Regions from separate parts of the Roseibium sp. SCP15 genome, predicted to be linked through region 4. Evidence: riboswitches for the same ligand, from Rfam matches in the RefSeq annotation. Region 4 holds a riboswitch; each other region holds the start of a gene.
The links. Region 4 has a riboswitch for thiamine pyrophosphate ahead of thiB (thiamine ABC transporter substrate binding subunit). Riboswitches for the same ligand answer to the same signal wherever they lie in the genome.
Positions count from the first base shown of each region.

Region 1: linked by a shared signal. The riboswitch ahead of ABLO27_RS21015 (ABC transporter permease) and the one ahead of thiB (thiamine ABC transporter substrate binding subunit) in region 4 are both predicted to bind thiamine pyrophosphate.
Region 2: linked by a shared signal. The riboswitch ahead of ABLO27_RS16225 (hydroxyethylthiazole kinase) and the one ahead of thiB (thiamine ABC transporter substrate binding subunit) in region 4 are both predicted to bind thiamine pyrophosphate.
Region 3: linked by a shared signal. The riboswitch ahead of thiO (glycine oxidase ThiO) and the one ahead of thiB (thiamine ABC transporter substrate binding subunit) in region 4 are both predicted to bind thiamine pyrophosphate.

Region 1 is NZ_JBDZYI010000004.1:241,142-245,190, forward strand. Features, by position in the region: gene ABLO27_RS21010 (hypothetical protein) at 1-1,504, shown strand, start outside; TPP riboswitch at 1,581-1,687, shown strand; gene ABLO27_RS21015 (ABC transporter permease) at 1,835-2,590, shown strand; gene ABLO27_RS21020 (ABC transporter substrate-binding protein) at 2,613-3,554, shown strand; gene ABLO27_RS21025 (CHASE2 domain-containing protein) at 3,586-4,049, opposite strand, start outside.
Region 2 is NZ_JBDZYI010000003.1:510,214-514,262, forward strand. Features, by position in the region: gene ABLO27_RS16215 (TRAP transporter substrate-binding protein) at 1-336, opposite strand, end outside; gene thiD (bifunctional hydroxymethylpyrimidine kinase/phosphomethylpyrimidine kinase) at 338-1,144, opposite strand; gene ABLO27_RS16225 (hydroxyethylthiazole kinase) at 1,177-1,950, opposite strand; TPP riboswitch at 2,019-2,129, opposite strand; gene ABLO27_RS16230 (Lrp/AsnC ligand binding domain-containing protein) at 2,266-2,502, shown strand; gene ABLO27_RS16235 (hypothetical protein) at 2,550-2,960, shown strand; gene ABLO27_RS16240 (DMT family transporter) at 3,026-4,027, opposite strand.
Region 3 is NZ_JBDZYI010000001.1:744,595-748,643, reverse strand. Features, by position in the region: gene ABLO27_RS03430 (thiamine phosphate synthase) at 1-390, opposite strand, end outside; gene ABLO27_RS03425 (thiazole synthase) at 387-1,160, opposite strand; gene thiS (sulfur carrier protein ThiS) at 1,166-1,363, opposite strand; gene thiO (glycine oxidase ThiO) at 1,347-2,324, opposite strand; TPP riboswitch at 2,457-2,582, opposite strand; gene ABLO27_RS03410 (DNA topology modulation protein FlaR) at 2,644-3,168, opposite strand; gene ABLO27_RS03405 (pirin family protein) at 3,313-4,049, shown strand, end outside.
Region 4 is NZ_JBDZYI010000002.1:431,330-435,378, reverse strand. Features, by position in the region: gene ABLO27_RS09390 (thiamine/thiamine pyrophosphate ABC transporter permease ThiP) at 1-1,143, opposite strand, end outside; gene thiB (thiamine ABC transporter substrate binding subunit) at 1,119-2,099, opposite strand; TPP riboswitch at 2,132-2,239, opposite strand; gene ABLO27_RS09380 (hypothetical protein) at 2,418-2,804, shown strand; gene groL (chaperonin GroEL) at 3,073-4,049, opposite strand, start outside.

The DNA.
Region 1 (4,049 bases), on a different contig from region 4:
GGAAACACCGGCTCCGCATCCTTCTGAGACTGAGGCCACTGAAACCGAGCCAGAGGAACAGCCGGAAGAGCCTCAGGAAGAACCTGTCCAGGCTCAGGAAGCTGCTCCCGCCCAGGAAGAAGTCCCCGCAGAAGAGGAAAGTGTACCTTCACCGCTCAAGGAAACGCTTTCAGAGGCAGAAACCCTTGGAACAGCTGCGAATATGGCTGTTCAGAACGCAAAAGATGCGGTTGAACCGGCGTCCGACAGTGCTCCGGTGGATGATGCGCCGGCGCGGCAGGAGCCCGCCTTCGAGCCGCAGTCCGCCGATGACGATGGGATCTTCGAGCCTGCTCCGGTAACTGATACATCTACCAAGCCCGAAGCTGCTGCTGAATTCGCGACGCCCAAGGCTAGTGAAACGCCGATTGAAAAGCCTGCGCGGTCCAAACGTCAAAGGCCGAGCGCGTCTGATGCGCTGCGGGAAAAATCTTCTTCTAACAAAACGCTGCCGATTGCCATCGCTGCCGTGATTGCGCTTCTGGTTGTTGGTGGTGGGGCCTATTTCTTCTTGTCGTCAGACGATCAACAAGCCGTTGTTCAGCCGCAGACGCAATCGGAACCAGAAGAAACAGCAATAGCCTCGACAACTCCTCCGGCTGCAGATGAAACTCCGGCCGAAACGAGTGAGACGGCTGACGATCCAGCGAAAAACACCGATCGGCTGCTGGATGACGATGATCTGATTGCACCCGATGCACGCACAGTAACGACCACGACAATCAATCCGCAGGCTCAGCAGCCCGAGCCATCTCAGTCCGAGCCAACTCAGCCTTCGATTGTTTCAGGTGCCGACACTGGATCAGACGCCGCAACACCTGACGCAGGAGTTGAAGCGCCGTCGGCTGTGCCTGAAGGAAACCTTGCTGCGATCGCGCCGGAAGAAACGTCGCCAGGCACTCCGGCAGCTGATACCGACAGCAGTGTGCAGCGTTCCATCCTTTATGAGGAAGGTGAAGAAGCCGGGGGGGCTGGTACTGCTGCCCAGGGCGCCGTTGTCTGGAGCATCGAGGAAGAGACCAACCTCGACGGCAAATCGCAGGCCGTCCTGAATGCGTCGATCGAAATTCCTGAAAGAGACGTGAAGGTTGATATCCGTATCAAGCCGAACGACGACACGTCTCTGCCTGCAAGCCATCTTGTCGAAATCAAATACGAGTTTCCAGATAGCTTTGCCGCAGGTGACGTTGTGAATGTCCCCGGCCTTGTCATGAAGCCGACAGAGGAGGCGCGCGGAGACGCCCTGATCGGTGCTTCGGTCAAGGTCTCGCCGGGCTTCTTCTGGATCGCGCTTTCCAGTCTGCCGAACGAACAGGAACGCAATCTTGCGCTGCTGCGTGAGCGTGGCTGGATCGATATTCCTATGCTCTATGAAAACGGCAAGCGCGGAATTCTGACCCTTGAAAAGGGAAGTGCGGGTGCGGCCGCAGTCGAACAGGCGATTTCCGCCTGGCAGGCCGGCTAAGTCCAGATCTTCGCTTGTCGCAGGACAGTCCTGCAAAACTCAACTTGCCTTTTTCGTTCAGGCAAGGCATGTTCCGCCTCGGTCCGAGGGGTGTTCCGGTTTCCGGAGCTGAGATGGCGTTGAGCCGAACCCTTAGAACCTGATCCGGGTCATGCCGGCGAAGGGACGGAATCCTTAGCCAATTCCCGGATCTCCATTGTCATTTTCGGCACGTCCGAAGACGGGAGATCCTATGCTTGTTTGCCTTTTGCGGCAGCAGTTCCTGTATTTGCGGTACCTGTCTGCCCATCTGACTGCTCCCACAGCTCCGATTCAGAACGGAGTGATGTGGTGACGGCATTTCTTTCTATTTTGGGCAAGTTCCTGCTTGGCGCGATCTCGGTGCTCGGTGTCTGGGCACTGTTGGTCGCCGTATTGGAGCCGCCATCCTTCATGCTTCCGAGCCCTATCGTGGTCTTGCAAGCGTTTCCTGAGCATGCCGGGTTTCTCCTGCATCATGCCAGTATCACCGCGCTTGAGACCGTGCTGGGATTCGCTCTTGGTGTTTTGAGCGGCGCATTGCTTGCGATCTCCATCTGGCTGTTTCCTCTTGCGGGGCGCTTGGTGATGCCAACCATCCTTGTCACTCAGGCTCTGCCGGTTTTCGCCATTGCGCCGATTCTGGTGCTGTGGATGGGTTTCGGAATGTCTTCCAAGATCGTCATGGCGATCCTGGTGATCTTCTTCACGGTGACCTCCACCGTCTATGACGGCCTGCGACGCCTTGATACCGGTCTGGCGGACCTTGCCCGCCTTTATCGGGTGCCGCGTTATCGCGAGTTGCTTCTGTTCCGGCTGCCGGCGGCCTTGCCCGCATTTGCTTCCGGCCTCCGCGTCGCCGCTGTTTTCGCGCCCATCGGGGCGGTGGTCGGCGAGTGGGCGGGAGCGAAAGGCGGGCTTGCCTTCATCATGCTTCAAGCCAATGCCCGCGGGAACGCCGACCTGCTTTTTGCAGCGGTCATTCTGCTGGCCCTGATGGTGCTGGCGATGCGTTACGCCGTCGAATACTTCACCCGAATTCTTGTTCCCTGGCAGGTCGAAGACTGACCGCCGAACTCTGGAGGATTGAATGAAAAAGACACTCCTGTCCCTGACTGTTGCCGCAGGCCTGCTGGCCAGTGCACCGGCTCAGGCTGCGGAAAAACTGACGGTTCTGTTGGACTGGTTCACCAACCCTGATCATGCTCCCGTCATCACGGCACAGACCATGGGCTTTTTCGAAGCTGAGGGACTGGAAGTTGAACTGATTGAACCTGCCGATCCTGCAATGCCTCCCAAGCTCGTGGCCGCCGGTCAGGGTGATATCGCGATTTCCTATCAACCGACGCTTCACGCCCATATCGAAGAAGGGCTGCCGGTCACGCGGATCGGTACCCTGGTGGAAACGCCGCTCAATTCGCTCATCGTGTTGAAAGACGGACCGATCAAGGAGTTGAAAGATCTCAAGGGCAAGACGGTCGGATTTTCCGTCTCCGGCTTTGAAGATGCGATGCTTGGACAGATGCTGCGCTCGGTCGGTCTGACCATGGATGATGTGGAACTGATCAACGTCAACTTCGCGCTCTCGCCTTCTCTGATGTCCGGTCAGGTGGATGCGGTGATCGGTGCCTATCGCAACTTCGAACTGACCCAGATCGAAATTGAAGGCAAGGAAGGCAAGGCGTTCTACCCGGAAGAAAACGGCGTGCCGATTTTCGATGAGCTTATTTACGTCGTGAACAAGGACAAGGCCGAAGATCCACGGTTCGTGAAATTCATGGCTGCCATAGAAGCTGCAACCATTTTCCTGACCAATCATCCGGAAGAGGCCTGGAATGCCTTTATCGAAGCCTATCCGAACCTGAATGACGAACTGAACAAACGGGCATGGGCTGACACGCTGCCACGCTTTGCAAAGCGGCCTTCAGCTCTCGACACAGGACGCTATCAGCGTTTTGCGGAGTTTATGGCCGAGGCGGGTTTGATCAGCAAAGTTGTTCCTGTCGACACTTACGCCGTCGAAATTCGCTGATACGTTGATTTGTGGGAGAGAAGCAGCGCCGTCATTGTGCGGCGCTGTTTGCATTTTGAGCGGCTTTCAAATCGAACAGGATATCCTCAAAACGCCCGTAGAAATCCATCAGGGATGGCGCGAGAATCTGTGCGGTTTCAAGCGCTCTTTCGGCGTCCTCAAGGCGATTTTCTTTCATTGCGGCCATCAAACGTTCGTGCGTCGTCGCCAGCTCTTTGAATTCCTTTGAGTTTTTCAGCGCCCTGTCACCCAGAAGCGCGTAGAGCTTTACCGGTTCACTCTTGCCTTTCAGAGGAATTTCTCCGGCTTCCAGAAATGCAAAATCCGGAGCTTCGCTCCGTGTATCTTCCGAGACCAGAAGCTCCGCTCCGATTGCCTTACAGCTGGATTCAATACGCGAAGCGATGTTCACGGCATCGCCTATGACCGAATAATTGAAGCGCCGCGCCGACCCCATGTTGCCGACGCAGACCTCGCCGCTGTTCAAACCAATAC
Region 2 (4,049 bases), on a different contig from region 4:
GCCCTGCCAGAAAAAGGACGCAGTGTGCGCCATCTGAGCCGTGCCGGCCGCGACCGCGTCGAATACACCGAGTGCAGGCACCAGTTCTCCAGCCGAATAAAGCCGTATCCGGAAACGGCCAGCGGTCATTCTGGCCACCTGATCGACAATCCGCTGTGCTGTGACACCCGGTCCAGGCAGGTTCTTGGGCCAAGATGTCACCATTTTCCACTCGACTGTCGCCTTTTCCTCCGCGATCGCCGGAGCAGCCAGTGCGGCGCCCCCCGCTGCGACTGAGCCCCCAAGTAACGCCCGACGGGTGACGGGATTTTTTGACAGGCAAGACTTGTCTGACATGTCACATGCTCCAGAAGCGGTAAAAATGATGAACAGGGCCGTGGCCGGCACCAATCTCGAGCTGGTCAGCCGCCGAAATGGCAGCATGGATATAGGCCTTGGCCGCTCTCATTGCGCTTTCCAGATCGCTGCCTTTGGCGAGTTCGGCTGCGATTGCCGACGAAAGCGTACATCCGGTACCATGGGTGTTGTTTGTCTGGATGCGCTCTGCATGCAACCAGATGGCATTGCCGGCCGCATCGAAAAACAGATCCGCACTCTCTTCACCGGTTCCATGCCCTCCCTTGAGCAGAACCGACTTGCAACCGAGCCTCAGAAGATCCTCTGCTTGTGAGAGCATCTCCGTTTCATTGGCCGCAACCTCCGTTTCGAGCATCCTGGCGGCTTCATGCAGGTTTGGCGTTATGACATCGGCGAGCGGCACGAGAACGGAAATCAGGCTGGACACGGCACTGTCGGCCAGCAACGGATCACCGGACGCTGCCACCATCACCGGATCCAGCACCACCGGGCCAGTTGTGTGTGCCTCCAGTCCGCCTGCAACCGCCTCGATTATCTCGACGCTGGAGAGCATACCGATCTTGGTGGCATTGACGTTCAGGTCCGAATAGACCGCATCCATCTGGGCACGTACGAAAGCGGGCGGGACATCTTGAATGGCACTCACACCAAGAGTGTTTTGCGCCGTGAGAGCGGTCAGCACACTGGCACCGTAAACACCATTTGCCGAAAACGACTTGAGATCAGCCTGTATTCCGGCCCCGCCGCCGGAATCGGATCCTGCTATGGTCACCGCGATGGCGGTCATGTGTCTCTCCATTTTTGAATGAGAAAAGGAACTCAGGCCGTTTTCAGCCGCATTTCGATATCGTTCGCCGTGATGGAATAAAGGGCATCGAGCAGTTCCGGCACCAGACTTCCCGGCCCTCCGGCACGACTTGCGGCCAGTTCTCCGGCGATATTGAAGACCGACAGCCCGCACGCCGCGGCCAGGGCGGTGTCTGCCTCTACACAGGCAAAGGCAGCAAGCACGGCTCCACCGGCGCACCCTGTCGCCGTTACGCGCGCCATCAGAGGATGACCGTTGCGCAGGCGGAAATCTTCTCCCAGGCTCTCGATCTTGTCCTCAACTCCCGTCACCGCCAGCACGGTGCCAGCTGAAATCACGGCATCGGCTTCGGACCTTTGCGGAAAAAGGGCAACCATTTCCGCTTCGTTCAGGCGCAACAGGTCCGGCTGGAAGGCCATCAGCTCCCTTGCAAACGCGCAACGCACTCCAGACCGGTTCACGAACACCGGGTCGATACTGACAGGGCGCCCTGCTGCCTTCGCCGCCTTGATGGCGACCGGAATGGCTTCCCGACGGCTTTCATCCAGCGTACCGAGATTGATGAGCAGAGCATCCGCGCTTTCGGCGAAACCTGCGACTTCGTCCTTGGCGATGGTCATGGAAGGCACGGCGCCAAGCGCCAGCAAAGTGTTGGCCGTAAAGGTTTGTGCAACGGCATTGGTGATCGCGTGGATGCGCGGTGACTTCTGCCGCACCCTCATCAACAGGTCAAAGACAGTTTCCGGCGAAAGGTTCTGTGTGGAAGCTGCAACGGTCAGGTTCATGCGTCTCCTCCGAGTGGCTCCGGCTGCAAACCGGAAGTTTGATCAGGAGAGAGAGCTGTGAATGCCCTGGCAATCTGCATCTCAAATCCCTCCGCCGGCATCACCCGGATCAGGTTCAAGGAGTTGGCCGTACGCCTCTCAGCCCGATCCAGGATCGCCGGGCACCCCCATGAGATAACAGCACTGCTACCAAGGCGAACCCGTCATTGCAAGACCGTGCGATGGTCGCAGGCTGCATCAACGATTGACTGCGGACAACAGATAGGCGATGTCCTTGGGCACCATTCCGCAACGATTTCATTTCCGGAGCATCGCATGACCCCGTTTTTCGTTATGATCAAATGCCAGTTGGGCAAGACCTATCAGGTTGCCAACGCGATCGCCGACGCGGAAATTGCCTCGGAAGTCTATTCCACCAGTGGCGACTACGACCTTCTGGTGAAGTTCTACGTCGATAACGACGCCGATATCGGCCACTTCGTAAACGAGAAGGTTCACCCGATCGACGGCATTCAGGACACCAAGACGATCATTACCTTTAAGGCTTTCTGATTTTTCGCCTGACGCATTCTCCTGATCTGGAGACAATGGAGGCCATCATGCATTTTTTGAAAATTTCAGCCCTGGTCATGGGCTTGGGCACATTTTCCCTTGCCTCGGCTCCGCCGGCAAGCGCACAAGGCATGCCGCCCGAGCAGATCAAGCAGATACTGGATGTGACCAAGGCAAGCTGGGTTTCCTTTCGTGACTGGGAAGGCCAGCAGCTGATCTACTTCACCCATCTGGAAGCCTGGAAATGCGGGATCGACTATGTCTTTTACGGACTGAATGATGGCCCTCTGGACCAGATGTGGGAACTGGACGCATGCGATCCGGACAACCCCAACGCGGTTCTGAAGGAAAAGCCCTATATCGAACTGCCCGCAGGCTCGACGAATTCCATCAGCGTACAGCTGGTCTTTCCCGACGGCTCCAAGAGCGCCGTCGAGACATTCCACTACAAACCGTAGAAGAACCGCTGGGCTCCTCCCTGGCCTGTCCTAACTGAAGAAGCCGTTACGGATGTTCTCTACGGTCATGATTTCGATGGCGAAGACGCGCGGCGCGCCTTGGTGCGGTCGAGACCGAGCCGGTGTTCGCGGTAGATGACGAACACTCCCGCGGCGATCACGATCAGGGCTCCGATCACCACTTCCGGGACAGGAATTTCGGAAAACACCAGCCAGCCCACCAGGATCGCCCACAGCATGTTGACGTAGTCAAACGGGGCGATGGTGGAAGCGTCGGCAAACCGGTAGCTCTGTGTCAGAAGGATCTGGCCGACACCACCTGCAAGTCCGATCAGAACCAGCAGGCCTGCCGTTGAGAGATCCGGGACCACCCAGCTGTGTCCCGGAAGGACATATCCGAGCGGCAGGGTAAGCAGCGAAAGCACCGTGGAGGCGCCGGCAAACCAGGTCACGATCGTTGACGTGCGCTCGGTTTCGCACAATTTGCGAACGGTGATCATGGCAAGGGCAGCGAACCCGGCCCCCAACGCCCCCGCCAGTGCGCCGAGTGTTGCAGTGCTGTCCAGCTGGCCCTCACCCAAATGCGGCGACAGAACCACCAGAATGCCCAGGAACCCTACCCCAACGGCGCTCCAGCGATAAATTCTGACCTGTTCGCCAAGCAGAAAGAACGCCAGCACGACCACAATCAGCGGCGTCGCAAAGCCGATGGCCGTCGCGTCCGGTAGCGGCAGCAAATAAAGCGCGGTGAATGAGCAGACCATGGCTGAAAGACCGACGGTCGCCCGTGTCAGGTGTCCCTTTGGGTTGCGGGTCTTGAAGGCCAAACCGAGCTCTCCACGCAGAGCAACCATGAGAAGAACTGGAAACAGACCGAAGAAGTTACGTGCAAACACCAGCTGCCCGATCGGTACGGTCTCCGCGGCGATCTTGAGCGCAGTGGCCATGACGAAGAACGTGATCGTCGAGGCCAGCTTCAAGGAGATGCCGAGAAGTGGAGCCTGACGGGTCATGCCCGAAGGCACGGCGGGACCGGCAAAACGGGATTTGAGGCTGGTGAACGCCATGAATGTCATCCGGGGCCGGCGC
Region 3 (4,049 bases), on a different contig from region 4:
CATCTTCTTCAAAATGGTCGGATAAACCGGGCCCAGCGCCACGTAGTCCGGGTCAACTGAGAGCGCTGTATCCAGTTCTTCGCCGTCATGTGTTGAAACACCCAGGCGCATCCCCGCGTTTCTGATGGCGCCAACGTCAGCCTCCGCCAGATCTTCCTGGCCGAGATGGACAAAGTCGCAGCCCTCATCAATGGCGAGCTGCCAGTAATCGTTGATGATCAATTGGCAACCGTGCTCTTGGCAGATTGTCTTTGATGCTGCGATTTCCTTACGGAGCAACGCTTCCGGTTTGTCCTTGATGCGCAATTGCACCAACTTGACGCCAAGTGGGATCAGCCGACCGATCCACTCGGAACTATCCACGATCAGATAAAACGGGTCGAGTTTCATTCAAATACTGCCATGCCAATTACGGGAGTTGAGGGAACGGCCATGTCACGCGGCTCCAGTGGCTGTGCTTCGAAGGCCTGATACCCCGCCTCGACCGCCTTTGAAAAAGCTTCCGCCATGGCAACAGGATCACCGGCCTTTGCGACGGCTGTATTCAAGAGAGCCGCATCAAATCCGAATTCCATGACCTGGGCAGCGTGAGACGGGCGACCAAGGCCTGCATCAACAACAAGCGGAATGCCTGGGAAATGAGCTCGATAGGCTCTAAGTGCATCCGGATTGACTGGCCCGCGTGCAGACCCGATCGGTGCACACCAGGGCATCAACACCTGGCATCCTGCTTCCAGCAGCCTTTCACCGACAACGATGTCATCCGTGGTGTAAGGAAAAACCTTGAAACCGTCTTCGCTTAGAATTCCTGCAGCCTCCACCAAACCAAATACATCCGGTTGCAAGCTGTCATGGTGGCCAATTACCTCCAGTTTGATCCAATCTGTTCCGAACAGCTCCCGTGCCATCTTTGCTGTGGTCACGGCCTCTTTTACAGAATGACACCCGGCAGTGTTGGGAAGCACGCGCACATTCAGCTCGCGGATCAGATCCCAGAACTTGCCGCCAGCACCGGTTCCCGCAGCTTCGCGGCGAAGGGAGACAGTCAGTATTTCAGCACCAGATCGCTTTGCGGCATCTGACAGGATCTTCGGAGACGGATATTGCGCTGTTCCCAGAAGCAAGCGGGAAGAAATCTCTTCGCCGTAAAATTCAAGCATGGCCCTCACCCTCCCTGCATGGGAGACAGGATCTCGATCCGATCCCCTTCAAGAAGCTCGCAGCCGGCACGCTCTTCAGCCGAAACTAGCTCGCTGTTGCGTGCAGTTGCGAGAAAATCGTGTTCGTAGGCCAGTTCATCCAGAAGCCCCGAGAGGGTCGAACTGGTCACCTCCTGCTCTTCGCCATTAATGATGAGTTTCAAGGGTTATCTCCTTGGAGGATTGGAACAGGGTTTCGGCTGCCTGCGCCGCAAAGTGTGGCGCCAGCAGGAAACCGTGCCGGTAGAAGCCATTCAGGCTCAGAACCCGGCCGTCAAAGCTGATGCGCGGCAGATTATCGGCATACGCCGGGCGAACGCCAACGCCTGTCTCAATGATCTTGGCTTCAGCGAAAGCAGGATGAAGGCTGTAGGCAGCGTTCAGCAGCTCCATGGTGGAGCGAACGCTGACCGGGCCGTCGTCGGCGCTCTCGATCATTGTCGCCCCGACCATGAAGTGATTATTTTCCCGGGGGACGACATAGACCGGGATGCGTGGATGGAGCATTCGAACCGGCCTGGACAACGTGACCTCGGGCGCGTGCAGGATCAGCATTTCTCCGCGTACCGCCCTGAGGTTCTTTTCCTTTGACGCCATCCCAATGCAGTTGGCGACAAAGTCCGCGTCCACACTTGGCTCTTCTGACCCGAATATTGTTCTGACGCCCAATCTGGAAACTGTTTCTTCAAGCTCGACCAGAGCCCTGCGTGGATCAAGGTGAGCTTCTTTCGGGAAGAACAGACCTTTGGAAAATCTCCTCTCAAGGTCAGGCTCAAGTGCGGTTATCCCACCCCCGTCCAGCCACTCATAGCCACCTGTTCGCCCTGCAAAGCGATTGAGTTCCGCGGTGTCACGAGGTGGGGCAACCACCAGCGTTCCGTGATGTGAAACCGTGCCAGGCAACGCATTCGCCCACCAGTCGACCGAGCTTTTTCCGTAAACGAGAACGTCTTCCTCGGCATTTTCACGCTCGCACCACGGCGCCAGCATGCCGCCTGCGAGCCAGGAAGCGCTGCCGGACAAGTTTTCCCCGACCTCAAACAAGGTGACTTCGGCACCCCGTTTGCGAAGTTCGAATGCCAGCGACAGGCCGGCAACTCCTGCCCCTCGGATCAGGACCCTCATATCCTCGCACCTGCGTCTGAGACACCTTGCACGACGTTTCACTCCAGCAAGACCGGCGAAGGGCCTTGCATTCTTGTACATCAGGCTGTCGGGGATGCGCTTGACGATATGCGCCGGCCAGTCGGTCCTCGCGCTTCATCAGGGCCACCATCCCTTCGCCAGCATGACCTGGATCAGGTTCTTCGGGTCCCTGCGCTGTGCGTATAACCGCACCCTGCAGCATCTCAGCCCCATGACGGGACACCCCGGGTGAGCCCTGTTTGTGCCGGTGGGATGCGCCTTCTGTCAAGGTATCTCAGCGTGTGTCCGGTCCCTGTGTTCAGGTTTCCGTCGTCAAGCCATCCAGAAAAGCACGTGTCTCCTTGAGACTGGAAAACTTCAGAACAGTCAAATGCGGCGGAGGAGCTGTGTAGATCCGCAGCAGCTTGGCACGTGCGCTGTGCCGGGTGCGCCAAATAAAATGAACGAACTCAACGGTTTGGCCGTTGAAACGCTCCGGACACCCTTCTGGTAGATCGGGTCGGTTCTGGCCGTAGTATTGAATTGAGCGTTTGAGAACTCGAAAAATCCGCAACCAGACCGGCACATCCAACCAGATGAAGGTGTCCGCCCGGTCAACCCTTTCAGCGTAAGTGCTCGAATGGCCACCTTCGAAGATCCAATCGCTCTTCATGTGAACCTGATGCGTAAGTGAATCCTTTTCCTGTCTCGGTCTTTCCACCCAACCCGGCAGCCAGTGAATGTGGTCCATGTTGTAGACAGGCAAGCCCGTCCGCTCACCAAGCTGGTGCGCAAGCGTGCTTTTGCCCGAGCCGGGGCCACCGACGATCATCACGCGTTTCATGAAACACCTTTTGGCGATTGAGGGCCCGCAGTTATACGCCCTTCTGATTGAAAGAAAAGATGGAAACAGACTGTTCAATGGACACTTACGAACCTGCGACCCTATCTATCCGGAAGACGCGCTTTTGACTGCAAGGAGAGGCAGATGAGCTGGCTGAACACCCCTGACCCTATCCCGGGCAATGCTGCAAGTTGCGATCCGATTGATACGATCATCGTTCCCCGGACATCGGACCTGGGCGGTTTCCATGTCCGCCGCGCTCTGCCGTCACCGCGACGGCGCATGATCGGCCCGTTCATCTTCTTCGATCAGATGGGACCAGCGGAGCTTCTTGTTGGTGGAGGTGTCGATGTTCGGCCACATCCTCACATCGGCCTCGCAACGGTGACTTATCTGTTTGAGGGCGAAATGTATCACCGGGACAGTCTTGGAACGGAAATCGCAATCTCGCCAGGTGCGCTGAACTGGATGAGCGCAGGCAAAGGTATTGTTCACTCGGAGCGGGAACGCCCGGAGCGCAAGCAGGAGGCACGGCAACTGTTTGGCCTGCAAAGCTGGGTTGCCTTGCCGAAGCATCTGGAAGAAGGCGATCCGACTTTCCAGCACTTTGGAACCGAACAGCAACCAGAGTTTGCGGATAAAGGCGCTTCAGTGAAGCTGATTGCCGGAGATCTTTACGGCCACAAAGCGCCGGTGAAAACCGCTTCGGAAATGTTCTACGCCGATATTTCGTTGGAACCCGGGGCGAAGATCCCTCTTGATGCCGGCTGGGAAGAACGTGGCCTTTACACCATCTCCGGACAGATCTCGATTGCCGGACAGGCTTTCGATCCGGCGCAGTTGCTTGTCTTCAAGCCGGGTGACCATCTGGTGATCGAAAA
Region 4 (4,049 bases):
GGTCGGATCAACCAGCGGCCGAAGCACGATGAACAATCCCGTGCCGATAACCAGGGGCGAGGCCGCAAGCCCAAGAATGCCGCTGATATCAACCCATCCGTATCGCCCGGTGGCGATGGTCGCTGCCATGGGCAGCGCCATCAGCAAAAGGACCGCGGTGCTCATTGTCGCGACTGCAAGCGAGGTCATGGCCGCCTGGACGACGACCAACGGCAATGAGACAAGTCCAGTGAGCCCAGAGATCACCACCGATACCAACGGCAGGAGTAGAAAAATTGCAGCAAGCGCAATCCAGAGTGTGTCGGCAATTGGCTTCCCGCCGTCCCAGCGGCGAACGGCACGGTCAAGGCCGGCGCCAAAGCCGTCACCTCGAGAGAGTTTGAGCGCGGCATAGGCGGCGGCAGTCGTCAGGACGAGTTGCAAGGCTGACAGCATCGCGGCCCGGCTCAGATCAAAGTCATAGGTGAATGCCTGATAGATCGCGAGTTCGATCGTCGTGGCCCGGGGGCCGCCACCCAGGGTGAGTGCAACTGCAAAGCTGGTCAGACAGATAGCGAAAATCACGGCCAGAACGCCAGGCAGGATCCTCGCCAGCATTGGCAGCTCGATGAGCCTGAACATTGAACTGCCATGACACCCCAGTTGCGCAGCCAGTCGAAACCGTTCCGAGGGAATTTCCTGCCACCCCTGAAGGATCAGTCGCGTGGCCAAAGGCAGGTTGAAAAAGACATGAGCCAGGACAACACCGTGCAATCCGTAAATGCGGATCGGTGGCAGTCCGAAGAAGCCCAATGCGTCAGAAATCCATCCTGCGCGCCCGAAAACCTGGAGCAGACCGATAATGGCTACGATAACGGGAAGGATGAAGGGGGCACCCAGCAGTGCGATCAGCACACTTCTGCCGGGGAACCGCCGTCTCGCCAGCGCGCGGGCAACAGGGATCGCCAGTCCGGCACTGATCAGGGCGGACAACACCGCCTGCGTAAGCGTGAAGCGCAGCGCTGCCCAGTCAGCCGGGCCAAATCCTTGCCCGGCTTCCGCACGCAGCGCGATTGCTGCCAAGGTGCCCAGGATCAGCGCGGCGACAACAGCCGCCGCCGCGATCCCCGGGAACGGATTTACTGGCTGAGCGCGCCCAGCCATTCCGCCAACGCTTCCTTCCGCATCTTGGCGGCTTCATCAGCTCCGAGGAGCAGGGACTTTTCCGGAGTGTGCAGCGTTTCGAAGCCCTTTGGCAGTCCACCCTCCGGAGTGATCGCAGGATACATCCAGTTCGTGGTCGGAATGATCGACTGGAACGTGTCGGAAGTCATGAACTCCAGGAACTGGTCGGCGAGCTCCGGTTGGTCGGTGCCTGCCAATTTTGCAGCAACTTCGACCTGCATGTAGTGACCTTCGTCAAAGGCGGCGGCAGCCTTGCTGGCATCGTCTTCGGCAATCAGGTGGTAGGCGGGGGAAGTGGTGTAGCTGAGCACCATGTCCGCTTCACCTTCGAGAAAAAGTCCGTAAGCCTCTGACCAGCCTTTGGTGACCGTGACGATATTGTCCGACAGACCTTCCCAGATTTCCGGAGCCTCGTCGCCATAAACTGACTTGACCCACAGCAGCAGGCCAAGCCCCGGAGTTGAAGAGCGCGGGTCCTGAATGAGGATCTTGGTGTCGCTTGCTGCCAGATCGCGGAAATTGCCGGGAACAGCAGCGTCCTTGTTATGAACGAAAGCGAAATAGCCCCAGTCGTAAGGCACGAAGGTTTCGTCGTTCCATTCGATCGGCAGTGAAAACTCCGCATTGATGGAATGAGGCGCGAAGAGACCGGTTTGCTTGGTGGCGGCAATCAGATTGGTGTCCAGGCCAAGCACGATGTCTGCGTCTGAGTTTTCACCCTCCAGCCGGATGCGGGACAGAAGGGCAGCGCCGTCCTCGACGCCGACAAGGTTCAGCTCGCAATTGCAGACGGCTTCAAAGGCTTCCTTGACCTGTGGGCCCGGCCCCCAGTCGGAAACGAAGCTGTCATAGGTGTAGACGGTCAGCTGGGGTTTATCGGCGGCAACAGCCGATGTTGCGCACAAAAGTCCCGCAGCAAAGAGCAGATGTTTCATATCATCCTCCATTGCGGCGAGAGGGCAAGGATGGATGAAACCGCTACCTTTCCCTCCGCCGGTTCTAGCCGGTTCAGGTTCAACGGGTTTGCCAGAATGGCATCTCAGCGCGAAAACCTCACGCACCCCGAGGTAAGGCCGTGATTATCTGGAAATGAGAACGAGTACAACAGGTTTGATTAGCTCTAATCGGCAATTACTCAGGCGCACGAACAAAAGAGTCCTCAAGGGTTGCGCAGTGGCAAGATTTGAGGCTCACTGCTATCTAGCGTTGAATAAGTTGCATTTGTTCAATAATGAGAAGCGCCGAGAGAGCATATGAAGAGTGGATTATCCAGAAGCCGATTTCTTCTGATCGCTTCAATTCTGCTGAGCCTTTCTTACACCAGTTACATCTTTGATGTTCCGCACCATGCTGCGGGAAATGTATTCTTTTTCGAAAACACCACACGTAAACAAATTCCGGTAATCGCTCAAGGCACTCGCCATGAACAATCAGGAGTCACACCAGTAGACTTTGGTTTTTCTTTGGAGGGCTGGGTATCAGAGCCGACAATGACGGGGTTTTCTGCAGGCCGGTACGATTCATTGATCAAAGAAAACAATTTGCTGCGCGAGTGGGTTGAAGCAATTTCGGTTGGCTTTCTGTCAGTCACCGCATGTCTGATAATTATGTTTGTTTCTGGTGTTCGAATTTCATGGTGATTGCAGTTCGGTAAATACGGAGTGCTAGCCACTTTGCACGGGCATGTTTTTGTTCACTGGTATCGCAGAGGCTCAGATTTCTAGCGAAGACATGTAAGTGGAACTGCCTGAAAACTGCCTAGTGCGCCTATCTTCGAGTTCTGGACTTCCTAGTCGCCGAAGTCGCCTTCTGTTTCCCAAGTCAAGGCGAGCTAAACAGATGGCGACAAACACAAAAAGGGCGACCCGAGGGCCGCCCTTTCCATAAAGCTTGTGAGCTTTGGGCTTCTTAGAAGCCCATGCCGCCCATGCCGCCCATGTCGCCGCCCGGCATTGCCGGTGCTGCGTCTTTCTTCGGCAGCTCGGCAACCATGGCTTCGGTGGTGATCAAGAGACCGGCGACGGAAGCTGCGTCTTGCAGAGCAGTACGAACAACCTTGGTCGGGTCGATGATGCCAGCTTCGATCATGTTGACGAATTCTTCGGTCTGAGCGTTGAAGCCGAAGGTGTCGTCGTCGTTTTCCTGGATCTTGCCGACAACGATGGAGCCTTCGACACCAGCGTTTTCAACAATCTGACGGATCGGAGCTTCCAGAGCGCGCAGGACGATCTTGATGCCGGCTTCAATGTCGGAGTTGTCGGAAGACAGAGCAGAGACAGCTTTCTTCGCACGCAGCAGAGCAGTGCCGCCACCCGATACGATGCCTTCTTCAACAGCAGCGCGGGTTGCGTTCAGAGCATCGTCAACGCGATCTTTTTTCTCTTTCACTTCGATTTCGGTTGCACCGCCAACGCGGATAACTGCAACACCGCCAGCAAGCTTGGCCAGGCGCTCCTGGAGCTTCTCACGGTCGTAATCGGAAGTGGTTTCTTCGATCTGCGCCTTGATCTGACCAACGCGGCCGTCGATGTCTTCCTTGGAACCGGCACCGTCAACGATGGTGGTGGTTTCCTTGGTGATCGCGACTTTCTCGGCAGTGCCGAGCATGTCGAGGGTCACGTTTTCCAGCTTGATGCCGAGGTCTTCGGAGATCACGGTGCCACCGGTCAGGATAGCGATGTCTTCGAGCATTGCCTTACGACGATCGCCGAAGCCCGGAGCCTTGACAGCAGCAATTTTCAGGCCGCCGCGCAGCTTGTTGACAACGAGAGTTGCCAGTGCTTCGCCTTCAACATCTTCAGCGATGATGAGCAGCGGGCGGGAAGACTGAACAACAGCTTCCAGGATCGGCAGCATGGCCTGCAGGTTGGAGAGTTTCTTCTCGT